DNA from 3 places in the Neobacillus sp. BP17 genome. Region 1 is predicted to be linked to each of the others. Evidence: predicted binding sites of a transcription regulator. Region 1 holds the regulator's gene; each other region holds the start of a gene.
What was found. Region 1 encodes LexA, which represses DNA repair genes until DNA is damaged. Its sites were predicted from a motif close to CGAACATATGTTCG; they were not measured.
Positions count from the first base shown of each region.

Region 2: AC4QJR_RS06975 (YhjD family protein) is a predicted target of LexA. The motif match lies at 5,295-5,308, and genes of this name have one in related genera.
Region 3: AC4QJR_RS20080 (Y-family DNA polymerase) is a predicted target of LexA. The motif match lies at 5,774-5,787, and genes of this name have one in related genera.

Region 1 covers NZ_CM184198.1:1,946,866-1,956,992, reverse strand. Annotated here, with positions in the region: gene tkt (transketolase) at 1-1,098, opposite strand, end outside; gene AC4QJR_RS09430 (DUF896 domain-containing protein) at 1,275-1,505, opposite strand; gene AC4QJR_RS09425 (YneB family resolvase-like protein) at 1,584-2,231, opposite strand; gene yneA (cell division suppressor protein YneA) at 2,244-2,570, opposite strand; gene lexA (transcriptional repressor LexA) at 2,730-3,353, shown strand; gene AC4QJR_RS09410 (DUF4257 domain-containing protein) at 3,553-3,843, shown strand; gene AC4QJR_RS09405 (hypothetical protein) at 3,913-4,167, opposite strand; gene glnA (type I glutamate--ammonia ligase) at 4,416-5,750, opposite strand; gene AC4QJR_RS09395 (MerR family transcriptional regulator) at 5,788-6,165, opposite strand; gene AC4QJR_RS09390 (methionine gamma-lyase family protein) at 6,319-7,590, opposite strand; gene hflX (GTPase HflX) at 7,602-8,864, opposite strand; gene AC4QJR_RS09380 (trimeric intracellular cation channel family protein) at 9,057-9,662, shown strand; gene spoVK (stage V sporulation protein K) at 9,718-10,127, opposite strand, start outside.
Region 2 covers NZ_CM184198.1:1,456,886-1,467,012, reverse strand. Annotated here, with positions in the region: gene addB (helicase-exonuclease AddAB subunit AddB) at 1-2,530, opposite strand, end outside; gene lepB (signal peptidase I) at 2,878-3,432, opposite strand; gene AC4QJR_RS06985 (TVP38/TMEM64 family protein) at 3,422-4,087, opposite strand; gene AC4QJR_RS06980 (LCP family protein) at 4,129-5,064, opposite strand; gene AC4QJR_RS06975 (YhjD family protein) at 5,335-5,700, shown strand; gene AC4QJR_RS06970 (competence protein ComK) at 5,721-6,323, opposite strand; gene AC4QJR_RS06965 (IDEAL domain-containing protein) at 6,484-6,720, shown strand; gene AC4QJR_RS06960 (M48 family metallopeptidase) at 6,887-8,158, opposite strand; gene AC4QJR_RS06955 (AzlD domain-containing protein) at 8,289-8,597, opposite strand; gene AC4QJR_RS06950 (AzlC family ABC transporter permease) at 8,587-9,315, opposite strand; gene AC4QJR_RS06945 (enoyl-CoA hydratase-related protein) at 9,418-10,127, opposite strand, start outside.
Region 3 covers NZ_CM184198.1:4,112,292-4,122,418, reverse strand. Annotated here, with positions in the region: gene namA (NADPH dehydrogenase NamA) at 30-1,049, opposite strand; gene AC4QJR_RS20105 (glycosyltransferase family 2 protein) at 1,132-2,271, opposite strand; gene proC (pyrroline-5-carboxylate reductase) at 2,330-3,175, opposite strand; gene AC4QJR_RS20095 (MBL fold metallo-hydrolase) at 3,659-4,621, shown strand; gene AC4QJR_RS20090 (SDR family NAD(P)-dependent oxidoreductase) at 4,650-5,447, shown strand; gene AC4QJR_RS20085 (YqzH family protein) at 5,501-5,692, opposite strand; gene AC4QJR_RS20080 (Y-family DNA polymerase) at 5,852-7,111, shown strand; gene AC4QJR_RS20075 (YolD-like family protein) at 7,129-7,464, shown strand; gene AC4QJR_RS20070 (iron-sulfur cluster biosynthesis family protein) at 7,540-7,872, shown strand; gene AC4QJR_RS20065 (alpha/beta hydrolase) at 7,894-8,814, opposite strand; gene AC4QJR_RS20060 (hypothetical protein) at 8,952-9,092, opposite strand; gene AC4QJR_RS20055 (hydroxymethylglutaryl-CoA lyase) at 9,171-10,073, opposite strand.

The DNA.
Region 1 (10,127 bases):
ATTAATTACTTCACCTGATGAGGCACGGCTTGCAAGGCTTTTCCCTTCACTATAAACAGGGATATCCTTGTCCCAATCCTCTGGAAGTTCATTATTTAAAGCTTGCTCAAGCTGAGCTGCTAATTCAGGGTATTCATTTTTATATTGAGCGAAAAGGTCATTCCACTCTTTTTCCTTTTTCTCACCATTTTCAACGATAAGCTTTTGGAAGTTATCATAGACTTCTTGTGGCACATGGAAATCTTCTTCAAAAGTCCATTTATAGGATTCTTTAGTAAGTTTTAATTCATCAGCACCAAGTGGTGAACCATGAACACCTGATGTACCCGCACGATTTGGAGAACCATAACCGATTACTGTTCTTACTTCAATCATTGTTGGTCGTTCTAAATCATTTCTTGATTCTTCAAGCGCTTTTGCGATTTCTTCTAGATTGTTTCCGTCCTCCACACGAAGATATTGCCAGCCGTAGGATAGGAAGCGATCTTTGACACTTTCTGAAAAAGACTTATTTAAATCACCATCTAGAGAGATATCATTTGAATCATAAAGGACCACTAATCTTCCTAGTTTCAAGTGCCCCGCGAGTGAAGCTGCCTCTGCAGAAACACCTTCCATCAAATCTCCATCTCCACAAATACTGTATGTAAAATGGTTCACAAGTTCATATTTATCTTTATTATAAACACTTGCAACATGGCGTTCTGCCATTGCCATTCCCACTGCCATTGCAATCCCTTGTCCAAGTGGACCAGTTGTTGCTTCTACACCTTCAGTGTGGCCGTATTCAGGGTGACCAGGTGTTTTTGAGCCCCATTGACGGAATTGTTTTAAGTCATCCATGCTTAAATTGAAACCAGACAAGTGAAGCATGCTGTATAACAACGCTGACCCATGTCCAGCAGATAAAACAAAACGATCACGGTTAAACCAACGTGGATTCTTCGGATTTTGGTTCATGAAACGAGTCCATAAAGTATACGCCATTGGCGCTGCACCCATTGGCATCCCTGGGTGTCCAGAGTTTGCTTTCTCGATTGCATCAATCGAAAGAGTTCGGATCGAGGTAACTGATAAATCATCAATAGTATTAAACATGAATTACATCCTTTCCTAATGACTAGGTACTAAGTACATTTCAATTTTATATTGATACTGTGGTTTATTCAACAAATAGCATAATAATAAAGAACAAAATCCGCTTTATTTTTAGTTTGACACAGAATATGCCGCACTATGTAAAAAAGGGATACAAAAATTGTATCCCTGAATTTTTAGTGAAGTGTATTTTTTTTCCTAGCTTTGATTTTTTCTGGTGTGACATCATTTCCCTTAGGATCAATAAACTTAGTGTTGGTAAGGGTATCTAGCATATTAGAACGAAATGTCGCCAAATATTCGCTTCTTAATTTTGATTGTTCTTTGGCTTCTGTTTCAGTCAATCCCGTTGCTTTTGCTTTTCTTGCCAACTCGTTAATTCTAGCCATTTTTTCTTTGGATAGCATGGAGTAAACCTTCCTTTCTACCTGTTTACATGACACCTGATTTTACTAAAAAAAAAACCTAATGACAAGGCAAAAGGTTTACTCTTCTTGTGATTCGATATATTCTTGGTATCTTCTATGTACGGTTGCCTTTGAGATGTTATAACCAAAACCTCTCAAAGTGGCAGCAATTTCAGCAAAAATTAATCCATTCTTTCTTAGCCGGACAATTTCTTCTACCGGTACTTCAATTTTTTCACGTCCGGAACCTTCACCAAGATTTTTTAAGTTTTTTTCAGGTTTATAACCATTCTGTACAGCTCGCTTCATGCCGCGCTTAATTTTTGCATTATGAAGTTTACGTTGATATTCTTCCACCATGCCAACAATTTTTAAAACCATGGAATCTGATTCTGACAGCTGTAATTCTCCACTTTGAGAGATACTGTAAAGTTTAATATTTTCTTTTAAAATGCAGTGCAAAATCGCTATTTTAGCGTTACCTCTACCAAGTCGGGTTTCGTCCTGGATTAAGACCGCATGAACTTGATCATCTTTAAAACGCTCTAATAACTGAAAGATCCCTTCCCGGTCGAATTCGTAGCCACTTGCCTTTTCTTTAATTACACTATCAATTTCAAATTGATAGGAATGAGCAAGTTGTGTTAATTCCTCTTCTTGGCGCTTTAATGATGTTTCTTGTGTTTCTTTGTTGGTGCTGACACGACAGTATATGATTGCTTTCATTGTTATTCCTTTCTATTCACTCACAGCACTAGCTAATTCTTGTGTTGTTAAACCCTTTTCGTTACTCACTGGAATAATAATTTCTTCACCAGGAAAAATTAGGTCTTCATCAATTTCATTATGCTTTTTTATCCAAGAAACAAATTCCTGGTTTGATAATGAATGTTGTTCGGAATATTGGTCAGAGATTTCCCAAAGTGAATCCCCTTCTGAAATCGTAATCTTTAAATACTTATCTTGATCATTTGAATGATGTTGAAAAGATAATATGAAGGAAAGTGAACAGCTTAAAATAATTAGAATAATAGCATAGGAGTATTTGTTCCATAATTTTTTCATATAAAAAACACCTCTACTAAGAATATATGTTCGTTTTATTAATATGATTATAAACCGAACGTTTGTTTGTTGTCAACTATTTTTCGAACTTATGTTTGTATAAAAAACACGAACATGGTATAATAAAGACAACAAAAACCAGACGAGGTGGATTTTATCATGGCTAAAATATCAAAGCGGCAGCAGGATATATTAGACTTCATTAAAAGTGAGGTTAAGTGTAAAGGATATCCCCCTTCCGTAAGAGAAATTGGAGAAGCAGTTGGACTTGCATCCAGCTCCACTGTTCACGGTCATTTAGCAAGGCTGGAAAGCAAAGGACTGATTAGACGGGATCCAACCAAACCAAGAGCAATTGAAATATTAGAGGCAGATGCTGCAGCACATATACCAAGAAATGCAGTTGTAAATGTTCCCGTGGTAGGTAAAGTAACTGCAGGATTACCAATTACAGCTATTGAAAATGTCGAAGAGTTTTTCCCGCTCCCAGAAAGTCTTGCACCTGCAGATGAACAGGTTTTCATGCTAGAAATCATGGGTGAGAGTATGATAGAAGCTGGGATACTAGATGGGGACTACGTCATTGTGAAACAGCAGCCAACCGCGAATAACGGTGATATCGTTGTAGCAATGACCGAGGAAGATGAAGCCACCTGTAAGAGATTTTTTAAAGAAAAAGATTACATACGCCTGCAGCCGGAAAATTCTACAATGGACCCTATTATTCTAAGGAATGTTTCAATTCTAGGAAAAGTTATCGGCGTTTATCGGCATATTCATTAATAAGGAGCTTGCACAACTGTGCATGCTTTTTTTATGTCGCATTATTGGGAAAATTTTTCATTTTTATCATATCATGTATATTATATAGTGAAAATTCAGTATTTTTACTCATGTCCATGTTGGAAATGTTTGATATAATTGAACTACACCAAGATTTACCTTAGGTCCAAAAAATTAGGCTTAAGGAGGTTGAGAAACAGTGTTAACCGACATTATTTTCTCTATTGTAATTGGTGGAACTGTTGGCATTGTTGGACATGTTCGTAAGAACGGAAAAATTATCATGCCAAGGAAAACAAAAAGATTCATTTATCTCGGCTTTTTAGAAGAGTTGCTCCTAGGTGCTTTTGCTGCGCTTCTCCTCGTTCTATATACAGCTCCAAATTCAACGGTGGAAAATATCCTTTTTTCAATCATCGCAGGAATTGGTGGTGATGCCATTCTTTCTAAAATTAAGCTACTTAATCAGAGTGAAAAGAATAATGAATAAATCGAGAGAAACGCCATGATACTATTCGTATTATGGCGTTTCTCTTACCAATGAAGACTGTTTATTTGATTATTTTGCTATCCGTGCCTGTATTTCAGATAATTTCACCTTAAAAAACGCTTTGTAAACTTCTGTATCCGCTTCCTTAAATACGGAATGGCTCACATAATCTCCTTTTAACGTTCTACGTTCCTCATCAAATAGAAAACATTCCTGACCTTTGGCTCCTGACTCTAGCAAACTTAATATAAGGTCCGGTTTCTTATACGTCTTTTCACGAAGTATTTCTTGGGTTTGAGCATTACAAATTTGCAGTTTATACAATTAGAGCACCTCCCAAATGTTTTCAAGTTAATCATATAATATATATGAGTAGCAGAAGGAAGATAATTGTGAATTTTTCAAGAAATAAAGGAAAATTATAGATATTATTGAGGATTGACGACCTAATTTAGACGTTATAAGTAATTTAGGTCGTCAATCGGGGGCTATTGGCGACTGTAGTTTGCAAATCAACTTGATAAATCACAACAAAAAAACCCTGTCACTACAAGTGACAGGGTTTACTGATATTAATACATGCTCATATATTGATCGCGTTCCCATTGGTGAACGACTGTTCTAAACATATCCCACTCGATTTCTTTTGCCTCAACAAAGTGTTCCATAATGTGCTCGCCTAGACCAGCCACGATTACTTCATCAGCTTTTAATTGATCTAATGCTTGAGCTAATGTAGCAGGAAGATCGATGATGCCTTCTTCGATTCTTTCTTCTTTGCTCATTACATAGATGTTTCTATCAACTGGTGCTGGCGGAGTTAATTGGTTTTTAATTCCGTCTAAACCGGCTTTTAGAAGAACAGCCATTGCAAGGTATGGATTTGCAGATGGATCAACACTTCTTACTTCCACACGAGTACTTAATCCACGTGAAGCAGGGATACGAATTAATGGTGAACGGTTTCTAGCAGACCAAGCTACATAGCATGGTGCTTCATAGCCAGGAACAAGACGCTTATAAGAGTTTACTGTTGGGTTGGTAACCGCAGTAAAGGCTGGAGCGTGCTTTAGAATTCCGGCGATAAATTGACGAGCTGTATCGCTCATTTCTAAGTCGCCGCTTGGCTGATAGAATGCATTTTCTCCATTTTTAAATAATGAAAGGTTCATGTGCATTCCAGATCCATTAACTCCGTATAAAGGTTTTGGCATGAATGTTGCGTGCAAGCCATGTTTACGAGCGATGGTTTTAACAACTAATTTAAACGTTTGGATTTGGTCACATGCAGTTAATGCATCAGCATATTTAAAATCAATTTCGTGCTGACCTGGTGCTACTTCGTGGTGAGAAGCTTCAATTTCAAAGCCCATTTCTTCTAATTCAAGAACGATATCACGACGGCAGTTTTCACCTAAATCTGTTGGTGCTAAATCAAAATAACCGCCTTGGTCATTTAACTCTAAACTTGGCTCGCCTTTTTCATCTAATTTAAATAAGAAGAATTCCGGCTCAGGTCCTAAGTTAAAGTTAGTAAAACCTAACTCTTCCATTTCTTTTAATACTCTTCTTAAGTTATTTCGAGGATCCCCTTCAAATGGTTTTCCTTCTGGAGTATAAATATCACAAATTAAGCGTGCAACTTTCCCCTTTTCTGCTGTCCATGGGAATACCACCCATGTATTAAGGTCAGGATAAAGCAGCATATCAGACTCTTCAATTCGTACAAAACCTTCAATTGATGATCCGTCAAACATCATTTTGTTATCAAGTGCTTTTTCTAATTGAGAAATTGGAATTTCCACGTTTTTAATAGTTCCAAGGATGTCTGTAAATTGTAAACGAATAAATTTTACGTTTTCCTCAACAGCTAATCTTTTAATATCTTCTCTTGAATACTTTGCCATTTTCTTACCCCCTATTTTTTGAAAAGATGCTGCCAATTTAATGGAAGAATCTTGACATATCTCCTTGACGTAATGATGATCGGTTGTTTCGGCCAGAATGCATCATTTCATTGCGTAGTAGTTTTCTAAGTTGGTCATCCGTTAATTCGCGTTTAGCCTTCTCTGCTTGTTGTTCGATTATGTTAGATTGTTGTTGCTCTTTTACTAGGAATAATTGTTTAATACCAGCCATGTTCACACCTTGATCAATCAAATCCTTAATTTCTAGAAGCCTATCAATATCATTTAAGCAATATAGACGTCTATTCCCTTCGGTTCGAGCTGGAGAAATCAATTGGTGTTCTTCGTAGTAGCGAATTTGCCTGGCTGTAAGTTCCGTTAACTGCATGACCGTTCCAATTGGGAACAGCGGCATGGAACGGCGAATTTCCTTTCCACTCACCTAATTACTCCTCCCTTCGGGTTTGTTTATAATGCTATTATATTTCGTGTTAGAAAAGTTGTCAATGATATGTTAGACTTTCTCACATGAAATTTTCTTAAAGAATCGTACAAACCAATAAATGCACTAAATAAGGTCTATTAATCCTTTTTCAGTTAAATGATCAATCGCGAGGCAAACAGCCATTTTTACGTGGGCATATGTTAAACCACCTTGTACATAGGCAACATATGGCGGTCTAATCGGCCCGTCTGCGGTGAGTTCAATACTTGCTCCCTGGATAAAGGTACCTGCAGCCATAATCACGTCGTCCTCGTACCCTGGCATATAGCTCGCATGGGGAGTCACGTATGAATTAATGGGCGACGCAAATTGAATGGCCTGACAAAAAGCAATCATTTTATCAGGGTCATCAAACTGTACAGATTGAATTAAGTCAGTCCTGTTAGCATTCCATTTTGGCGAGGAATTCATACCTAATTTCTCCAGCATTGCCGCCGAGAACACAGCACCTTTTAAGGCCTGGCCCACCACATGAGGAGCTAGGAAAAAGCCTTGATACATTTCTTGAAGACTATAGAGGGATGCACCAGCTTCAGCCCCAATCCCAGGTGAAGTCATCCGATATGAACAAGCTTCTACCCACTTTTTTTTCCCAACGATATATCCGCCAGTCTTCACGATTCCGCCGCCAGGATTTTTAATCAACGAGCCAGCCATTAAGTCCGCACCGACATGACAGGGCTCCAGTTCTTCTACAAATTCTCCGTAGCAGTTATCCACAAATACAACGACATCTGGCTTAATTTCTTTTACATACTTAATCATTTCGCCAATTTCAGCTACTGTAAAAGAAGGTCTTGGGTCATAGCCCTTGGAACGTTGAATCCCAATCATCTTCGTATTCGGTTTTATTTTTTCACATACTTGATCCCAGTTCATTCGCCCTTCATTTGTCAGGGCAACACTATCATAAGAAATGCCAAATTCTTTTAAAGAACCAACCCCATTTCCACGAAGACCGACGATTTCTTCCAAGGTATCATACGGTTTGCCTGTAATATAAAGGAGTTCATCCCCAGGGCGAAGAACACCAAATAATGCAATGGAAATGGCATGGGTACCAGAAATGATTTGCGAGCGAACCAGTCCTGCTTCACCGCCAAGGACATCTGCATAGACATTTTCCAACGTATCTCTTCCTATGTCATCGTAGCCGTATCCAGTTGACGGGATAAAATGAGAGTCACTGACCCGATGTTTTTGAAAACTCTGTAAAACCCTAAATTGATTGGTTTCGATTCTTTCATCAATTTCCTTATGTACCCCAGCAATTTGTTGTTCGACTTCCCTAACGATTGGCTGGAGTTTTTCCCCATTTTTTAACTGTTGAAACATGCATGAATCTCCTATCTACTTTTATAATTCTGTAATTGGCCTGTAATTTGATGATCTTGCAGCGAAAATCCCTTACAGTGATATAACTGACTATCTTCATCAAAAGAAAGTCCTCTTAAGATGGTCTCATTTTTTAATTGAGAAAGCAGTTTTCCTTCCGTAGAAGGAACGGCTACCTCATAAGGAACCATCAATTCCATCACAATTTGCTCTATTTTTTCTTTTAAAGAATGGCGGTCATTCTCGTCAAAAGCACTGATAAATGCTGTTGGTGTATCAGCAGTTGGGACAAAATCGGCATGCTGAATATCCCTCTTATTATATACCGTTATTTGCGGGATATCTTTCACTTCTAAGTCATCTAGCAGTCTTTTTACCGTTTTCTCATGATGGAAATAATCCGGGTTGGACATATCCACTACATGAAGCAGCAGATCCGCCTCCTTTACTTCCTCGAGGGTGGACCGGAAGGCAGCAATAAGCGTTGTCGGTAAATCTTGAATGAAGCCAACTGTATCCGTAATCAAAGCAAAGAAACCACTGGGCAGGATCAGTTTTCGTGTCATTGGATCAAGGGTGGCAAACAATTGATTTTCCTCATAAGACTCGGCTTCGGATAAACGGTTAAACAAGGTTGATTTACCAGCATTGGTATATCCAACAATAGCCACTTGAAAGGCTTTATTTTTCTTCCTTCTTTCTCGGTATCGATCCCTGTGCTGAACGATGACAGAAAGCTGACTTTTGATATCATCGATTCGGCGCCGGATGTGACGACGGTCCGATTCTAATTTCGTTTCACCAGGTCCTCTAGTCCCAATTCCGGCACCAAGACGAGATAAAGCGGTCCCCTGACCGGCAAGCCGCGGTAGTATGTATTGCAATTGAGCAAGTTCCACTTGCAGTTTCCCTTCTTTGGACCTCGCTCGCTGTGCAAAGATATCTAAGATCAGCTGGGTGCGGTCAATCACCCGGGCATTTAATTCTGTAGCAAGATTTCTCTTTTGACTTGGCGAGAGTTCATCATTAAAAATGACGATATCAGGCTCAAGTTCCTCTACGAGTGCATTTAGTTCTTCGACTTTCCCTTTACCTATGTATGTCGCTGGATGACGGCGCTCTCGTTTTTGAACGACAGATACCAACACTTCCCCCTGAGCGGTTTCAGTTAATGCCTCTAACTCCTCCATTGAATAGTGAAAACGTAAGTCATCGTCCCCGCTGGTTTGGCAGCCAACCAGGATTACTTTCTCTTTCGTTTCTTTCTGTTCCAAAAGGCAACCTTCCTTTCTAAACATCTAGCTTTCATCATAACAAAAAATATATATAATCTCTATTTTCTCCAATTCCCAAAAAACTTATTGTATTTTTTCTACAACATGATAAAATTTTAATGTTTGAAACCTGTTACATATTTACTATATTAATAGTGTAAAAATAAAATAGACATCAAGGGGATAGCAAAAATGACATGGGATGTTTTAAGTATGATTGGAACCATAGCCTTCGCTGTCAGTGGAGCAATTGTGGCGATGGAGGAAGAATATGATATTTTCGGGGTTTATATTTTAGGAATCGTTACTGCTTTCGGAGGCGGAGCAATTCGAAATTTATTAATTGGCGTACCGGTATCTGCACTTTGGGACCAAGGATTATTTTTTCAAATTGCCTTGTTATCAATTACTGCTGTGTTTTTATTTCCAAGCAATCTTCTCAAACACTGGCAAAAATGGGGGAACTTATTTGATGCGATCGGCCTCTCTGCTTTTGCCATTCAAGGTGGCATTTACGCTGTAAAAATGGACCTCCCTCTTAGTGCTGTAATCGTTGCCTCGGTCTTAACTGGAATTGGCGGCGGAATCATTCGTGATTTATTAGCCGGAAGAAAGCCTATGGTACTAAGAGCAGAAATTTATGCACTCTGGGCCATTTTGACAGGCTTATTTCTCGGGCTGGGTATTGCTGAACAGCCATTGGAGTTATATTCCTTATTTGTTATTGTAACTGTGTTACGAGTACTTTCTTATACCTTTAATTGGAAATTGCCCATTCGTAAGCTCGAAGCAAATTAAGATTCTTTTCCAAATAGAAACGACAGATTATCAAGAATCTGTCGTTTTTTTGTGGTTAATCTTCTTCAAACACAAGATCATTACTTCTGAGTGTCATTAATTCATGACGGTCATAGCTATTTAACATAAGCAGCCTCATTGCCTGAGCACGGATTGATTTTTCAATAATATTTCGAACATACCTACCGTTTGAAAAACTATTTGGGCTTAATACTGCTTTCACCCATATTAAATGTTCTTTAAGCTTTTTTTCCGCTTCATGACTAAATGCATATTCTCTTTCAATTAGCATTCTACCTGAAATCTCCATTAATTGGTCGATATTATAATCAGGAAAATCTACCACTAATGGAAAGCGCGAATGCAGCCCAGGATTAAGCGTTAAGAAATGATCCATTTCCCGAGAATATCCGGCAAGAATCAGAATAAATTCATGCTGTTTATCCTCCATATGCTTTACTAGGG
Region 2 (10,127 bases), 490 kb from region 1:
TTTGTTCATTGACAATATCCGCAATCTGTTTTAAGGCTGCATGAAACAACTCCCCGATATCAGGAGCCTCTAACCGATATACTTGGCGGTCGCGGAGCTTTAAACCGTGCTGAGCGAAATGAGAAAAAGCACAAGAGTTATATAGTTCCATTCTGGAAACACTCGCTTGAATGGCTTCGCCATATAATTCATCTGCGGTCTCTGTTGAAAGTTTTACGACTGGGTTCGAATAAAACAGGCTTGAAAACACTTTTTGGGCCTTGTCCTTCCCTGAACTCTCGAGATAGTAGTTATAAACATCCCACCAAACATCAGAAATAGGATATCCTCGTTTTTTCCATTGCAGTTGGGAATTGAGATAAGACAACGTAGTTGTAAAATTTGAAATAAAACCTAGTTGAGTCCGTTCCGAAACTTGTGATGGATCTGAAACGTAGAAAAGCTCATTTGCATTTGGAAACATATCTTTTAATCTCTTAATATACGAGGAAGGAATTAACGCTTTTCCTTCATCATTCGCAAGTGGAAAACACACAAAAAGAGCTTCAGATGGTGCGGTAAAAGCTTTATAGGCTAGATAGTTTTCATCGAGCAACCTTGTCCTGCTGCTCGGTGCAATATTGACCCCAGCTGCCAAAAGCATTTCCCTGTCTTCATCTGAAAGAATCCCTTCATCCGAAATTTTCGCCGGCAGTATTCCTTCAGTGACACCCACCACAAAGACAATTTTTATTTCATTGAGCCTTGATTTTTCTAAATCCCCAACCAAAACCTGGTCCAGTGCAGGTGGAATAAGTGAAAAATGTAAGGATTCAAAACCTGACTCTAACACCGCCGCGAATGACTTTAATGAGACTGGCTCATCCCCAAGTATTTCAACATATTCATCGAGCAGATCAATGACAGCATTCCAGACTTGTTCGTGCTCACGCATTTTTACAAGATTACCCTTTTCCTCGGCATCTGCCTTCCACTTTTCAAGCTTTGCGGGGACATCCAATTCCTCTAGTAATAAATAGATGGCTTCGCAGAGTTTTCTTCCTGAATCCGCTTTTTTCAATCGTCTTGATAGACGTAATAACGGCGCTGTTATCATCAGTTTTAATTCATTTAACTCTTGTTCCATTTCTTTTTCTGCATCGGTTTGAGAGTTAACCTCTAATTCCAGCCCTCTAATTCGTCGATAGCTCCAACGATCTTTTTTCGTCCATTTACTTCCGTTTATTCCGTAAGCCAGACAATAATTTTCTAGCTTGTCCATTCTCTCGCGCATTTTTGCGGTATTTTCCTGGATAGGGAATAATAATTCTGTCTTAATCACTCTAAATACCGGTTCATAGCGCCAATAAGAATTAATCACTTCAAGACTTGATCGGATTAATTCAATTAAAGGATGGTTCAGCATCGTCCTTTTTTGATCAATAAAATAGGGAATCTGATGATCGTTGAAAACTGGTTCAACAATCTCATGATAGTCCCCCCCATTTCTGATTAACAATGCGATATCCCGGTACCTGAAACCCTTTGTTCTAACAAAATCACGAATCTCTCTGGCAATCCCTTCGATCTCGGCTCTTCTATTTACTGCTTGGCAAATATTAATTTGGGACGTATCCAAATATGGTACAACAGGCCGCGTATCAAATTTTTCTTCCAGATGACGCAATGATGGCTTAGTCCACTTTTTTTGCTCTTTTAAAAAGACTGGCTGCTCCATCTCGATCCCGTTTGCTTTAGCTAAATCATAAATGGAAAAACAAGTTCCACCGGATAAGCGGAATAAGTCTAGTTCATCAGGAGCTGAACCAACGGATAATTGATCGGTGGTTAGTGCGATTGATACGGTTTTACAATGCTTCATTAATTCCAACATTACACCATATTCCTGAGGTGAAAAACTATCAAAACCATCGATATATATTTCTGCATCCTTTAAATAGGTTGAATGGGACACTTTCTCCGCTAAGAGTGTAAAGTAATCCTCTGAATCAATATATTTACCAAAAATTTCATCCTCGAACTTTTTATAAATAATTTCTAAATCTTTGATTTTATCATTTAAGGCATTGGCGGCCGTTGCATCACCATTTGATTGAAATGCGTTATGAATTAACTCCTCTGGCCTTATACAATATCTTTTAAATTCAGTTATCATTTGCTCAAGCTGTTTGATAAATCCAGTTTTATCGGCAGCACGCTGAAAAAGTCCTAGCTGTTCCTTTTGCTCTTCAATAATTTTGCGAATGAGCATACTCATGCCTACACTGCTTAAATGAATTCGGCTAATCCCGCCTGTTTCTTGCAAAATCCGCCACGCTAGTCGTGAAAAACTATATACTTGAGCGCGGATCATTCCGCCGATAGCAGGGTCTGTTGCCAAGCGATATTCAGATAAAAAAGTCATCTGTTCAGGAACAATATAAATGATCGGTGTACCTTCTGGCTTTTCTTGTAGCCGCTCTTTTATTTCTTCTATGAACATAGCAGTCTTGCCGCTTCCTGAACGCCCGATTACCATTCTTAATGACATGTAAAAACCTCGCTTTCCACAACCACTCTTAAACTTTTATATCTCCCATTCTATCACAAAATAAGCACAAACGTTTGGAATACCCATATACAGATTCAAGCCATAAATGGTAAATTCTACGGTTTTATAACAGGAAGTTGATCTCCGCTCCAGGTGCGAGCGGTTCGCGGGCGTGCCGGGGAGCCTCCTCGGCGCTTAAGCGCCTGCGGGGTCTCCCCTGCCCCGTACTCCCGCAGGAGTCTCGCACCTTCCGCTCCAATCAACTTGTGCAAATATCAATAATGCTTAACATGCCAAGACAAAAAAAACACGATTGTTCATCGTGTATAGTGCCTTCATCTCTTTATTTAAAAATGGACGTCCATTTCATTTAATGGCCAGTAGCGTAAATCGACTTTTCCTACTACTTGACTAGCGTTTATAAAACCAAATTGTCGGCTGTCCCAACTTCCTAAACGATTATCACCAAGAACAAATAATTTTCCGTCAGGGACTGTATTTTCACCGGTAATTTCTTTTAAGCTGAAATCACCAGTAATCCTTATTCCAGGAGATTTTTGTTTATACACATTTAAAAACGGTTCATCATACTTATGCCCATTAATATACAATAGGTCATTTCGGTATTCAATCTTGTCACCTGGCAGGCCAATAATTCGTTTGACAAAATCCTCTTTTTCATTGGCATGAAAAACAATCACATCGAATCGATTCAATTCCCCCACTTGATAACCCAGTTTATTAACTACCAGCTTGTTCCCATCCTGAAGCGTTGGCATCATTGATTCGCCTTCTACTACATAATTTGAAAAGAAAAATGTACGAATAAAAGCAAAAATAATGATTCCAATCGCAAAAGCCTTAGCCCATTCCATGCCTTCCTTTTTCCATTCAATCTTCATTAACGCTCCTCCGTCTCTCCTGTTTATAGTTTCTATCTATTTCACCATTATGGTCAGTTTCCATGCTCTTATTCATTCTGCCCTCAATTCTTTTACCAACAAACCAAAGAATGAATATAATAAGCAATACTACAACAGTCCGAAGCGGCTTCGTCAGCAATGACTGGATATCATAGCCTACAAAACTAATTGTGAATATCATCACCATCTTCCCGATACACACAGCTAGCATGTATTGAGAAAGACGAATTTTAGAAAGACCTGCAACTATATTCACTACAGCTGAGGGGGTAAATGGAAAACATAGCATTAAAAAGAGGGGGCCGAATCCATGACGATCCAGCCAATCCATTAATTTACGAACCTGAGGGTGCTTGGACAAGAAAGATAATAACTTTTGCTGCCCAAACTTTCTGATAAGTAAAAATACGAGCATAGCCCCCATACAAGCACCGAGCCATGAGTATAAAAATCCTAACCAAAGTCCAAAAGCACTGGCATTAGCCATTACAAATATAAACAATGGGAGAAACGGCAAAAATGCCTCAATGACAATAAGCATTATGCCAGGTATGGGGCCAAGGGCTCGGTATTCCCGAATTAAATTCATTATATGTTCAAGCGTAAACCATGCTCTTAATGATTCAATATCCATCCTATTTCTCCTCATTTTTTTACGAATTAGCAGTGTAAATATTACTTTGTGATAAATTGATGAAGTGCCTCTTTATTTTTTTCAACATTGATATCTAATACGGCTCCTTCTCCAGCTATACGCGCATCTGAATAGCTATTTTCAACAGGAATTCGTAACGTATCAATATTTCCACGATCATTTGAAAAGAAATCCTTCGCCATAAATGTTATGTCTGAAGTTTTCATATTTGTATTCACATAAGGAGTCACTACACCAATCAGTTTAGGGAGCTTTGGAATTGTTTGCAGTCCCATCAATTGATCCCCGATTGCCTTAACCGCCTTTTGTTGACGTTCTACCCTTCCAAAATCCCCGATAGCATCATGACGGTAGCGGACATAACCAAGCATTTCCTCTCCATTTAATTTTTGCAGACCTGGCTCTAAAGTTACATCAATATTTTTTGACATTTTTTTCTCTACATCGATTTCTACCCCATTTGGGAATGCTTCATCAATAAGTTGCACAAAGCCTTGAAAATCGACAATGACATAATATTGAAGGTCAATATCAAAATTGTGCTTAATTGTTTGCCTCATTAATTCTGGTCCACCGCGTGCGAATGCTGAATTAACTTTGTGTTTACCATGCCCTGGAATTTCGAGGTAACTGTCCCTCATAATTGAGGTTAATTTAAAGGTTCCTTTGTCTTCATTATAATGAACAATCATGATAGTATCTGCGCGAGACTTTTCTTTTCCTCTTGCATCACTGCCAAGCAAAAGGATATTCGTTCCCCCATACTGATCTTTTTGCCCTTCGAAGGTATAGACAACATTTGATGCGTTTTTATCAATTTTTTTTAATGATTGGTTAACGCCCTGCTTGTACTGAAAATAAGCATAGCCTGCAACTGCCCCAATTAAAAGTAAGAATATCAGTAACACTGATGGCCATCGTTTCTTTCTCTTCACTTGATGTTTATCAGATCTCATTTGATTATCACCTATTCATCCATGTTTTTTATGCTCCTATTTATAAGACTGTTTTTTCTTTTTAGGGGTTTCTTCATTTAATTCATTTTCCCCCATCAGATATCCTTCTATTAATAAAAACTTTCTCATATAACAACTGCAATTTTCAATAAATAAAACTCGACCAAATGACGAGTTTTGTTTATGTATAGTCCTATTGCTTTTAATGTTCCTTTTTTGTAAAATAAAAAGGAACATTTGTTCTCATAAAAGTGAAAGGTGTGGCTGAAAATGACCAGAATCCCCGAAGATGATCGAGACATAATGGAGAAGGCAATGTATTTGCCAATGGTTCTAATTATCTTAAACCGGGATTTATCCGTTGTCGAAAAGAGCCCTTTTAAACTCAAACAACCCTATTTAGATTTGATTGAGGAAACGATGAAGGAAATTCAGAAGGAATTGGCGGAAGTTAAACAATATATGAAAAAAAATAAACTTCAAGTAATTGAAAAAAAACGGGACGATGCTTTTACTTTATACAGGTTTATTTATAAAGGCTACGAAGAAAACCATAATTACTTTAACCCAAGGATACGTAATAAGGTCCAAGAAATAATGGAGGCCTACTTATTAAAAAAACATCTGTCCCGTTAATTGTATAGAAATAACCAACCTTATTCGGGACCCTTCGAATGGGCATCGTACTCTAGGGAGCTTTCCAGAGCATTTATTAACTGGGGTCCATTTGCTTTATTAGAGAACTTTCTCCCATTACTTTCTATTCTTTGCATGAGCTTTGTTTTTAATAATGACGTTCTTAACATCTGTCCTTCTATTGTACTTACCGGAACTGGAAATATATGTGATTGCTTGTTACGGAAAATGATCATTGTCTTTTGTGCGGCTACGCGGCGATAACATTCCACATGTTCAAATGCTATCCAAATACACTCAGGTTTTAACGGCGAAACTGTAGGGAAAAAATAGATGTGGTAAGTTGGTTCAATGATAATTGAAAGTTTTCGGAAATAACCAATTAGCTGCCGTGTACCTCTTTTCCTGCTTTCGTAATCGACACCATAATAATTGCAACTTTTTTTAATCAGATCCAAGGGCTTAAGGGGTAACAAGAATTCATCTTCTACTTCAACTACACGTGAATAAATTTTACTTCCATAAACCACCGGTTCTACAAACATCGTACGTGAATTGATTTCATAATCTTCGATCTCGGTTTGCTTCAATTCATTCAACTCCCTTTTCATTTTATCCATCATTATCTTAACACTCCTTGTTTTTTATTCCCTTACTTTTCTGAACTGTTCCTAAATTATTCACAAAATTTAGGAGAAATAAATATTTATCTGAAAATTTTAAAATTAATGATATTCTTCAAAAAAAACCATATAATTTTAAAAAGCATCAGAGGTGATTTTCATGAATGAAAAATCATACACGGAATTAATGAAACTTGGTGCCATGAAACGCAATCGCTTGAAAGAGAATTTTGTCCAGGATTTATACATCGACATGCTGTTGTCCGAAATTCAGCTAACAGTCGAAAAAGAAAAATTACTGCAAAAAATCGACGCGGCCATTGATTCCCGAGACAAAAAATCTTTTCTCCTGTTATCCATGCAACTAAAGGAAATTTACAAAAAGTTTGGAACGTAAAAAACTTTAACTGCCGTCAGGACTGACGGCTTTTTTCGTTTCATCAAATGCTTGTCTAATGAAGGAACATAATATTTAAAAATATTTCCACTTCCTTTGAGTAATTTTATGTAACAAAAAAGGCTGTAGACATATATTGATGTCTCAGCCCTTTTTATGTTGGCACCTATTTATTCCTTTGGTTCACTTCATACTCTTCAAGCATCGATATCCGATCAAGCATGGAAGGATGAGTATACCTGAAGATTTTTACTAATAACGGCGGATTTACTTGACTTAAACCAGAACGAGTTAATTCCTGAAAAGAAGTAATCGCAGCCTCTGAATTTTTAGTCATTTCAATCGCATATTTATCGGCGCGTGTTTCCTGATAACGAGAAGTAAAATTAGTAAATGGACTGGCAGCAAACAGAAGCATCGAAAGGATCATAAAAAATAATGGAAGTGAACGAATATCTCTTACATCCGAGATTTTCAATTCGCTGCCCCATCGTTTGGTTGCCCAATTCATAATCCTATAGGTCAAATACAAACCGAGCAGTGATATCAACAGGTACCCAGCTATTCCAAAATAAATATGTTTTTCTACATAATGGCACATTTCATGAGCCATTATGAATAAGATTTGATTATCCGATAGTTTATTTAAGGTAGTATCCCATAGGACAATCCGGGCATTAGAACCGATCCCCGTGACATAGGCATTTAAAGCATTGGTTTCTTCTGACTTATTCACTTCAAATACATGGGTAGCTGGAATTTGAGCCCTTTCGGCCAGTGTCAAGATTTTTGTTTCCAATGCTTTATCTTTTAAAGGATAAAAGTCATTATATAACGGGTCAATCACAACTGGCTGGAGAAACATCATAAATAATGTAAATGGAATAGATAAAAGCCACCCATACAGCCACCAGCGTTTTTGACTTTTCTTCATCAACCAGTATAATACCGGGACAATGATCAGCCAGGTCCCATAATTAAGCCAAAAATCTATTACCTCATCTTTCATCCAGGAAGCAAACGACTGGGTCGAAATATTATAGGTTTTTGATAAATTAAAACTAATATAGCTTAATGGAAATGTCGCCAAATAAGCGAAAACAGATAACCAAATCAAATAAATAGCTGTTTGCAGCAGTTTATACTTAGTGGAGTTTTCAGCCCAATTCTTGATTGCTTTAGATAAACCGAATAATAATATTAAGAAGTAAATGAGCCATTCTAAGGGAGTAGATAAGAAAAATAATAAATTTCTTATTTTGGAGTACTCCTCACTCAACATAAGTTCCCTGCCATTCAAAAAGGTGGACGGGTCCGCCCTCGACCCTTCATATTCAAATGGAAGGCTCGAATCAGCAAAATAGAATAAATACCAATAAATAATCAATCCATATAGAATGTAGCCCACGACCGCATAGACTCCCATTTTTCTCGCCACGATTTATCCCCCTTTTTGTACAAACTCTCTATACTTAGTTTAGTTAAAAAAGGACAAATTAGAACAATTAAAATGCAAGTGCCTCGGCACTGGAGCCTAGATAATAAAAAAGCCGGTTTTAAATACCGACTTACATAAGATATGAATATATGGATAGAACAGCGATAGATCCAATGACTACTACGATGACATTAGCCCCTAATATTGCCGCAATAAAAGCAGCTACGGCCCCTATTACCCCATACCAGATATCTTCCTTCTGAATAAAAATAATCGCTGGGAAAATTAAAGCCCCTAGTGTAGCATAAGGAACATTTTTTAGAACTCCTTGAATAAAAGGAGGCAGTTCTTTCCCTTTAAATAAAACAAAAGGTATCATACGCGGTATATATGTAACCAAACCCATCCCAAGAATCATCCAAACGATTTCAGCTTTCATTTCTTACACTCCGATTCCTTTTAATTACTTCAACTGATTCGATAATGACGGCTGATAAAATGGTTGCGGTAACAATTGCCCAGCCTTGAGCCATGAGGTCTCCAATGGTAAAAATCGAATTAAATATCGCGCCCAGTACTGCTAGAAATACTACCTTTACGCTTTTTTTCATGGATGGGACTAGAAGTCCAATAAACATGGCATATAGCGCGACCCCCATGCTTTCCTGCAGGGTTTGAGGCAGGTTAGCTCCAATCAAATGACCCAGTCCAGAAAATACTACCCAACTAGAATATGATACCGAGATAACACCAAATAAAAAGCCAGTTGCCGCCGGTCCCTCTTTTGTAGCAACCACTGAAAATGTTTCATCCGTTATCCCAAATGAATAAATTAACTTATTAATTAGATGGTCCTCTTCAACTTTTTCATTCAAGGATGTACTCATTAGGAAATGACGAATATTTACAATAAACGTTGTTAAAATAATTTCAAATATTCCTGTACCATAGGCGATCAGACTAAGTGATATGTATTGGGATGCACCTGCAAATACAATTAAACTCATTAACACCGTTTCGGATAGAGATAGTCCCGAAGTCTTAGCGAGAAGACCAAAGGTCAGTGCAATTGGAAAATAGCCAATTCCAATACTTATCCCGGCTTGAAGTCCTTTTTTAAATTCCGACGATTCTTTACTAAAAGCTAAATCCGCCAACTCTATTCCTCCCCTTGTTGCACTTACACATTTAAGAATAAATAATAGCAAATTTTCAGTCAAAATAAAATAAAAAAACATGGCGCCAAGCACCATGTTTCGTTATTTTCCTTTAAAGGCTGGCTTTCTTTTTTCAGCGAAAGCTTGCAATGCTTCGATTCGATCTTCTGTTGGGAGTGTTACTTCGTATGCTTTTCTTTCTATTTGTAATCCTGTGTTTAGATCCGTATTCATCCCATTTTTAATAGCAAACTTGGCTTGTTGCAATGCAATAGGCCCATTTGCCAGTAATTGCGAACAAAAGGCTGAACACGCTGTCATTAAATCTTTTCTCTCTACAACTTTTGTCAGCAGTCCAAAGGCATAAGCCTCATCCGCGGACAAGCGGCGTGCTGTCAAAATGAGTTCCAAGGCCTTCGCCTGACCTATTAAGCGTGGTAAACGTTGTGTCCCTCCTGCACCTGGAATGATAGCAAGACTCGTTTCCGTTAACCCCAATAGTGCTTCTCTTGCTGCAAAACGGAAATCACAAGCCAAAGCTAACTCCATTCCTCCACCAAAAGCAAATCCATTTATTGCGGCAATAGTTGGTTGGGGCAGACTATCAATTGCCGTAAAAACCTCATTAATTTTATATAGATTTCGCTTCACTTGTTCGTCAGTTAATGATTTTCGTTCCTTTAAATCAGCCCCTACGCTAAATGCCTTTTCACCGGCACCAATAAAAAGAACAGCCTGAACTTTTGGATTTATTCTAATTTCTTCAACCGTTTTCTGTAAATCGAGTAATGTCTCATAATTAAACGCATTTA
Region 3 (10,127 bases), 2.2 Mb from region 1:
TATAGGTAAGTGCGTTTGATTTAAATGGTTCAAATCCAGCCGCGTTCGTATTGTTTTGGTCCTTCAATATTTACACCAAGCTCCTTCGCTGCAGTCCTCGGCCAATACGGATCGCGAAGCAATTCACGAGCTAAAAAGACTAAATCGGCTCTTTCATTTTGTAAGATTTCCTCCGCTTGGATCCCCGTAGTGATTAATCCTACCGCACCGGTGGGAATGCTGGCACCATTCTTAATGGTTTCCGAGTATTTTACTTGGTATCCGGGATATACGTCAATATGGGCAGGGACAAGCGCACCAGAACTTACATCGATTAAATCGACACCTTGTTCTTTCATCCATTGACTATAATGTATGTAATCATTTGGAGACAATCCTTCTTCGTGGTAATCATGTGCGGAAACTCTCACAAATAATGGACCATCCCAAACGGTTTTTACGGCATCAATCACATCGCGGAGGAATCTGTAGCGGTTCTGTGCTGATCCCCCGTATTCGTCAGTTCTTTTATTGGATAGCGGCGAAAGGAATTCGTTGATAAGATACCCATGAGCACCATGGATTTCGATTACATCGAAACCAGCTTTTGCAGCACGCTCTGCGCCTTTTTTAAATGCTTCGATTGTTTCTTCGATATCTGTTTTGGACATTTCCTTTGGCGTTTTCATTTTCTCATTAAAAGCTAGTGCAGATGGAGCAAGAATTTCACCTTCTAACACTGCTTTTCTGCCAGCATGGGCGAGTTGAATGCCTGTTTTGGCTCCATGCTCTTTCATTAGACTTACAAGCTCAGTGAAGCCCTCTACATGCTTATCACTCCATATACCTAAATCACGAGGTGTAATTCTGCCTTGAGGTGTTACCGATGTTGCTTCAACAATAATCAGCCCTACCTGGCCAACTGCCCTGCTTGTATAGTGAGTGCGATGCCAGTTTTGTATATGTCCATCTTCGTTATGACTCGAATACATGCACATGGGCGCCATGACAACTCGATTTTTAAATGTGACACCCTTTATGGTATAGGGGGAAAATAGTTTTACTGCCATTTTAGAAGCCTCCATAAAATTAAATAATAAACATTCCTTTTTAGTATAGCAAAAGGAATGTTTTATTGAAAAAAAACAGTTTCTACTCTTCCTCCCGGAGTTCGCTTAACCGATAGGTGGTTCCCCTCCAAACAATCCCGCCGCGCTTAAAGGTTAGAAGGCTTGCCCGGATAATTGAATAAATAAATAGTAAGGCTGTGATTGGCAAAACCAAAAACATGAGCGGAGAGAATAAGGTTAGTTTTTTTATGACCATTACATAAAGTATTCCACTTATTATTATATTTCCGATGGATAATAGGGCAACAGTCTTGTTCCCGGAAAAAATCATCAAAAAGGGCAGAACGTTGGTGATAAATACACCGAGGATTGCAAAAATCACCATACTGATTCGGTAGTGTAATCCGGCAAATGTATTCTTTTCTAGCCCGATGAAGGCCTCCTTTAAACTTCCATACCATTCTACTTCGATTAAATGTAATGCAGTTATGATTCTTTGTCGATAACCAGCCTTTTTCATCTTCATCCCAAGCTGTAAGTCATCATCCGGGCGCATTTTTATTCTTTCATGTGTTCCGAATGACTCATAAGATTCTTTTAAAACAAGATTAAAAGCGCCGATTCCTGTTCCAATCTTTGATTTGGGGTTGTTGGCTAACCACGGGCGTTTGAAATATGAAAAGCCAAACAGGAAAAAGGCAACAAATGATTTTAACCAAAACCGTTTAGCGCTTAAGTTTGGCGCTGCAGTTAGGTGATCCAATTTATTTCTTTCAAAATAATGGAGCGCTTTTGCGAATGCTTGTTTTTCAAAATGTATGTCGGCATCAGTAAACAATAGCCATCTACCTGAAGCATGACATGCACCAGTGTACAAGGCGTTATTCTTCCCAAGCCAGCCCTCAGGTAATTTCTCAATATGGATAACCCTTATGCGTGGGTCTCTTGTTGTTAATTCTTCCATAATAGTACCTGTGGCATCAGTGGACCGATCATTGACGAGAATCCATTCCACATTTTTGTAGGTTTGCTCTAACTGGCTGAGGATGCTTGCAGCAATCTGCTTTTCCTCATTACGGGCAGAAACTACTACAGTCAACAATGCTCCTTGCGCTAAGTCTTCCTCTTTTTCTAATGGATCTATTTTTCGCAGCCCAATCATTCCGTCTATAAGAAAGATAATCCAGACTAGAATTCCTAATGAAAATAAAATCGTTAGCATGCATGACACTTCCCTAGCCTTTTTTCCTAGTTTAAAGTAATAAAGGCAAAAATCCAATTTAGGAAGGTTGGTCGGCAGTTTGAAGCTTAGAACTTAATTCAGTTCCCATTTTTTTAGATTGGGCCGTTGCTGCTTTGATACATGAAATGAAAGCCTCTTGTACCCCGTGTTCCTCAAGCACTCGAATCCCAGCTTCTGTTGTTCCGCCAGGACTTGTTACGTCTTTACGCAGCTGGGTAGAAGATTTACTTGAGTTTTTGACCATTTCTGCTGCACCAAGCAGTGTTTGTACAATCAATTCACTGGCCATATCTTTTTCAAGACCAACTTCAACGGCACTTTTCTCCATTGCTTCAATTAGATAATAAATATAGGCGGGGCCGCTGCCGGAAAGTCCAGTTACGGCATCTAATTGTTCTTCTTCCACAACGGAAGCCATGCCGACGGTTCCAAATAAGGTTTTAGTTGTTTCTAACTGAGAATCGGTAACACGATGATTCACGGCAACAGCAGTAGCTGATTTTCCAACCGCTGCCGAGGTATTTGGCATGGACCTTACAATCGCAAGTGGGATTCTTGCCAATGTTTCAATGGTATTCATGGATACACCTGCTAAGACAGAAACGACGAGCATCTCTTCAGTTAAGTGTTCACGAATCGATTGAATAGCAGTCGCGACGTCTTTTGGTTTCATGGCTAACATCACAATGTCTGTTTGATCAAACAGTTCATTCAAATTATAAGTCGTTCGAATTCCATAACGTGTTTCTAATGTTGCTAATCTTTCTTGATTAGAATTGTTCGTGATCCAAATATTTTTTTTATCAATAAAACCATTTTCAAGAATTCCTGAAATGAATGCTTCAGCCATCGATCCTGCGCCAATAATTGCGATTTTTTTCATGTTTATTCCTCCTTTATTTTACCGAAAACATAAAAAAACCCTTCATCCATAAAGGACGAAAGGTTTCGCTTCCGTGGTACCACCTTCATTTACCCTTGCTTAAATTTCAAGAAGGGTTCACTCGACTCCGATAACGCCGGATGTGCGTTAGGTTTTCCTAAGTGCTCCTAAGGTAGGTTCAATGATTAAGAGGGCGGTGAAGTCTTTCAGCCATCGAACTTCACTCTCTTTCGCCATTTCTCATTTACTGGCCTTATTCATCGCTTTAGCGAATCAAATTTTTACTAGATTATGCAAGATAAACAACCTATCTGTCAATAGATAAATTTAGCGAATTTTTTATTTTTTCTAAAAAATTATGCAGAAATAATGACAATTGGTTTAAAAGTCGCTACACTTTAGTATATATAATAAATGTCACATAATGTTCGTATTTATACCATTGGATTCTTTATTCAAAAATAATGATAAGGGGTTTTAGGAATGACAAAATGGAAAGACGGAATAGCAAAAATTACGGTGCCGACTCCTTTTGCGGTTGGGGATGTCAATGTTTATTTGATTAAAGGCGAGCGCTTAACACTTGTTGACGCGGGAGTGAAAACGGAAGAGTCCTGGATGTCGTTTAAGGAGCAATTAGAGGATTTAGGCTTAAGTCCTGCTGATATCGAGCAGGTGATTCTAACGCATCATCACCCTGATCATGTTGGTATGCTTGATTACTTTCCAGACACCTTAGAAGTATATGGTCATCAACTGAATGAACGATGGATTCATCCCACTGAAGCTTTTTTTCAAGAGCAAGAAGAATTTTTTCGTGTGTATTTTCTAGAATTCGGTCTGCCTGAAGAATACTTTCCTTTGCTTTCAAATTTAAGAAAAACATTGAAATATTCTTGCAACCGCTCATTGACTGGCCATCTTGTTGAGGGAATGAGACCTCCTGGGCTTAATGAATGGCAGGTCATTGAAACACCGGGGCATGCCCAAAGCCATATTGCCCTCTACCGGGAAAAGGATGGAATTTTAATTGGCGGAGATTTAATTTTAGCACATATCTCACCCAACCCATTGCTAGAGCCGCCAGCCCCTGGGGAAACAGAAAGACCGAAGCCACAGCTGCAGCATAATGACTCAATGAAGAAGCTGCTTTCGTATCCCATTCAATGTGTCTACACAGGGCATGGGGAGGAAGTTTATAAGTTAGCAGAGTTGGTTGATAAACGATTGGTGCGGCAGCACGAGCGGGCCATGACGGTTCATAGCTGGTTAAAAGAAGAAGAGATGACCGTATTTGAAATCTGTAAACGCTTGTTTCCGTCGGTTTACCAGCGCGAACTGATGCTGACCATTTCCGAAACCGTCGCACAACTTGACTATTTATCATCTATTGGGGAGATTAGTAGTAAGGGGACGAATCCTGTTCTTTTTCAGGCTAAAATTTAGTTGGAATCAACTCAGATGAGGTGTAGAAATGGTTAGGGAACAATTAAAAGGTAAAAATATCGTGATTACTGGTGCATCAGGAGGTATCGGAGCAGAAATCGCTAAACTTTGTGCTTCTAGCGGGGCCAATCTTGTGCTATTAGCACGAAGTATTAGTAAGCTCGAGCAATTGCGAATGGACCTCCAGCAAAAGCATCCCGTTAAAGTTGCTGTTTATCAGTTGGATGTGTCGGACACAGCTGAGGTAAAGAAGGTTTTTCAACGGATTTTCGATACAATTGGGGATATTGATATCCTTGTTAATAATGCCGGCTTTGGAGTCTTCCGTGAAGCCCATTTGGCGACATTGGATGAAATTAAAGGCATGTTTGATGTCAATGTGGTTGGGCTGATGGCCTGCACAAGCATGGTGCTGCCGAAAATGCGTGAAAGGCGTTTTGGCCATATTATTAATATTGCCTCTCAAGCTGGGAAAATTGCCACACCTAAATCAAGTGTCTACTCGGCCTCAAAGCATGCGGTTCTTGGTTACACCAACTCATTGCGGATGGAATTAGCAGATGTTAATGTACTTGTAACCTCTGTGAATCCTGGTCCAATCGCTACCAATTTTTTTAATATTGCCGACGAAAAAGGCACCTATGTTAAAAATGTGCAGAGATTTATGCTTAAGCCCGAGTATGTCGCCGAGAAGGTCGTTGACAGTATGCTGACGAAAACAAGGGAGATTAATTTGCCGCGTTGGATGAATATGGGGAGCGTTGTGTACGTACTCTTCCCCCGACTGTTTGAACGGATTGGCAGACGGGCTTTTAATCAGAAATAAACAATGAAGCAGAAAGCCTCTCATCAGGGGCTTTTTTTGTTTTGATGGCATAATTAGCCTGTTAAAAATTCATACACTGTATCATTGATGACCTCGTATAAGTCTGCAGTTGGTTCGTCCTCTTTTAATTGGATAATTCGCTTTGTGAGCATCTCCAAATCCTTTTCACCAATAGGCATGGAGTCCGCTTCGTAATATTGTTTAAAACAATTTTTAATCATCTTCCCGACTAGTTTTTTATCCATAAACATGCACCTCACTCACATTATACTATTTTTTATCCAGTTTCCATAAATGAATAAATGCCAAAAAATTTCCATTGAATACGAACGCATATTCGCTTATGATAGTGAATATAATAAAAAGGAACGAATGTTCGATATTTAAGTTGTGAGGGATCAGTCATGGTGGATTACAGCGTACTGCCACAAAATAAAATTTTATGTGTGGACATGAAGAGTTTTTATGCCAGTTGTTCGGCTGTCATGCACGGCCTTGACCCAATGGAATGTTATTTAGCCGTTGTCGGTCAAAAAGAGCGGCAGGGAAGCATTGTCCTGGCTGCTTCACCGCGAATGAAAAAAGAATTTGGCATCAAAACGGGTTCGCGAATGTTTGAGATTCCCAATGACCCGAGGATTCAAATTGTGGAACCGAAAATGGCAACCTATTTGCGAATTGCGACAGAAATTTCGCGTGTATTTAATCGCTATGTTCCAAAAGAAGCAATTCATGTCTATAGCGTCGATGAAAGCTTTATTAAAGTGGATGGTGCGATGCAGTTGTGGGGGGATGCCCACACGATCGCCCGAAAAATAAAGAATGATATTGAACGGGAGTTTCAATTGCCATGTGCCGTTGGAATTGGCCCGAACATGCTACTGTCGAAGCTATGTCTCGACCTTGATGCCAAGAAAAAGGGAGTGGCCGAGTGGACATATGAAGATGTCCAAACCAAGCTTTGGAAGCTGTCTCCGCTTAGAGAAATGTGGGGGATCGGCAGGCGCGTGGAAAAAACATTAAATGGGATGGGCATTTTTACTGTCGGTCAGCTCGCTCGCTATGATTTAGAAACGTTGGAAAAGAAATTTGGCATCATGGGAAACCAGCTTTATTATCATGCCTGGGGTGTTGATCTCTCTGAATTGGGTGCACCGCTTATTCAAGGGCAGATTAGCTTTGGAAAAAGTCAAATTCTGTTAAGGGACTATAAAGAGGAAGCGGAAATTAAGACGGTCATTTTAGAAATGTGTGAGGAGGTAGCAAGGAGGGCACGGACGCATCGAAAGGCAGGGAGAACGATTAGTCTCGGAGTCGGCTATAGCCAGGATGAATTTGGCGGCGGTTTTCATCGCTCGAGAACGATCGGACAGCCAACAAATGTGACGATGGAGCTTTACCGTGTTTGCCTTGAATTATTTCATGAGCATTATACCGGAAAGACGGTACGGCAAATTTCGATTGCCATCAGCAATATTGTTGAAGACATCGAGCTTCAGCTTGACCTTTTCGACATGGGTGCTTATAAGCGGCGTGAGCTTGGCTATGTGGTAGATACGGTGCGCAGACGCTTTGGCTCAGGTGCTTTGTTGCGCGCTGTTTCTTATACGGCAGCCGGAACGGCTAAACACCGGGCCACACTTGTCGGCGGACATAAAAGATAGGAAAGAAGGAGAGGCGTATGATTCGTGACCGCGGAAGAATCAAATGGACGTCGATGATGCTTCCTGAGCATGTGAAATTACTCAGGGATTGGGTGAAGGAGGATCGGTATGAACAGAAACGAGAGATGGATGAACAGCAGATGGAACTCATGAACGAGATTTTATCTGAAGCGATTGAGTATAATCAGTACGTAACAATTACCCATTACCGAAATCGGAACTATGAAATCGTGATTGGCAAAATCCATTACTGGGATGAACTAACTCAAAGGCTTCATGTATTGGACCGCTTTGAAGAGGTGCACCGGATTCCGATGGATGCCATTGCTGACATTCGGATGACGGAGACTTAACTATGAGCAAAGTTGAGTCAACCTCACGTAACATGTGGTACAATCACCATATGCTAAACAGAGGGGGTAATCAACGTGGAAATCAATATAACGGCAGCGGCAGCTGAAAAAATAAATCAAAGAGTTCATGGTCGAGAAGGCTACTTAAAGCTAAAATATGATACCGACGGCTGTGGTTGTGCGGTTAATGGGGTAGTGGCATTGTGGTTTGTCCCGAATCTAGATTCAGATGATATTGCGATTGAAACAAATGATCGAACGGTGTATGTGGAAAAATCAAAAATAGTTTTTTTTGATGAGCAAATGAAAATTGATTTTTCTAATGCGGCCAATTGCTTTCAACTAAAGAGTCCACAGCAGATCCTTAATGGTCATATGAGCTTACTAATCAAAGAAAAAACAGACTGATCCATTTTGGACAGTCTGTTTTTAGCTTGGTAAGGGATGATCAACATACTTTTGTAAAAATTCATCAATTACCCGTTCATAATCAGCCCGGTTTTCGTTAAAGGACTGAGCGTGGCGGCCATTAGCTGCTAAATAGAGCATTTTAGGCCCTTTTTTATGTTCGAACAAATCCTTTGACATGGTCGGAAGAATAAAATCATCCTTTTGGCTGTGAATAAACAAAATCGGATGTTTGATATTTTCGATGACCGAAATCGGTGATACATTTCGAATCGAATATTTATCCCGCAGACGTAAAAGTGCATCACCAAGCGGCAATAAAAGGCTAGGGATGAGCTTAAAATCCTTTTTAATGAGATAGGCAAGCTGCTCCTTAAAATCCGAAAATGGACAATCAGCAATATAAAAATCAGCACCGTCCTCAAGAAGCCCAGCATAGAGAAGCATGGTAGCGGCCCCCATCGATTCGCCATGAATTCCCAGTTCCAGCTGAGAGCCTTTTTCTTTTTTGAGCCAATCGACAACAGTTTTTAAATCAAATTTTTCATAATGACCAAAGCTAGTGGTTTTGCCCCCGGATTCCCCGTGGCGGCGATGGTCATAAATTAATGTATTAAACCCCCGCGCTAAAAACAGATTAGCGTATTTAATCGAATTAACTTTTGTTTCGGTTACACCATGAGAGATAATGATATAACGATTGGTCTGATGCGGTTCAACGAGCAGAGCTTTAATCATATAACCAAAAGGGGAAGGGATATCTATTTCCCGCTTCGGCAAGGATTCAAATTCCTCAGGATTATATCTGCCAGCCTCTTTTTCACGTCTTAAAATTAAATCCTCATCCTTCTTTTTCATATACATAAGGCGGTTTGTAAAATACAAACCGAGAGATAACCAGAATAACAACAAGGCAATCAAGGTTCGGAATGTCTTCTTCACCAATGGCACCTCCTGTGTTTTTTAATATAAGGTATGAAAAAAGTAATCTCCAAGCGCCCATAAATTAACAGTTTTAATTTTAGCATAAAAAAAGCCGCTGGCACTAACGAGCGGCTTCCTGAGTTGACCAAAATAATTTATTGCTCAGCGTTTTGTCTTTTGGTAGGGTGGATTGCTTTTTCGACTTCTTCAGCAGCCATCACTCGCTGTCCTCCACCAGCAGTCTCCGCATAGTTTTTTCCTTTTTGACTGGAACCCTTATCGCGTTTTTGGCTCAAAATAATCAGTCTCCCTTCAAGCTAGTCTCAATTAATAAGATGCATTAGTAGTAGAATGATTATTCACTGAAAGTTAATTTAGACAGTTTGCGCATGCAGGCGATAGTATCCGCTTTCAATTTGCCGGGAGAGATGAGGGCGAATGACTTCAATCGCATCAATCAATTTATTCAAATCAACCCCTGTATCAATTCCCATCCGTTCAAGCATATAAACCACGTCCTCTGTTGCTACATTTCCAGAGGCACCAGGTGCAAATGGACAACCGCCAAGCCCGCCGGCAGAGGTATCGAATCGGTCAATTCCTGCCTGGAGAGAGGCATAAATGTTCGCAAGGGCAAGCTTTCGTGTATCATGATAATGGGCAGTTAAAAGTGTATGAGGAAAAAGACTGTTCAATTGGGAAAACAAAGCAAAGCACTCATCAGGAGTTGCCATCCCGATGGTATCGGCGACGCTTAATTCATCGACACCTGCATCAACAAATTCTTGGCAAAGCTTTATCGTATCACTTTCATTGATTTTTCCCTCATAAGGACAATAAAAGGAGGTAGAAATGCAGGCCCGGACAAAATAATTCTTCTCCTTTAATTCAGAAATGATCGGTACAAGTTCTGTCATACTGTCCTTTGTTGTTTTATTAATATTTTTAAGATTAAAGCTATTGCTGACGCCCACAAATACAGCAACAGCTTGACAATTGGTAGAGTATACCCTGTCAATCCCTCTACGGTTCGGTGCTAGAACAATATCTCTGGAATCAGCATCAAGGCAGTCGGCTGCTATTTCAGCGGCATCGTTCATTTGAGGCACCCATTTCGGTGATACAAACGACGTGAGTTCCATTTCCTGAAGACCAGCAGTTCTTAATCCATTGATAAATTGTTTTTTTATATCAGTGGGTACAAATAACTTTTCATTTTGCAGCCCGTCACGAGGACCTACCTCGATGATCGTGACCTTTTTAGGTAAATTTAGCATTCATTTTCCACCTCCGATAATCATACTTTCATTGTAGTGGTGTTAATTTCAAAA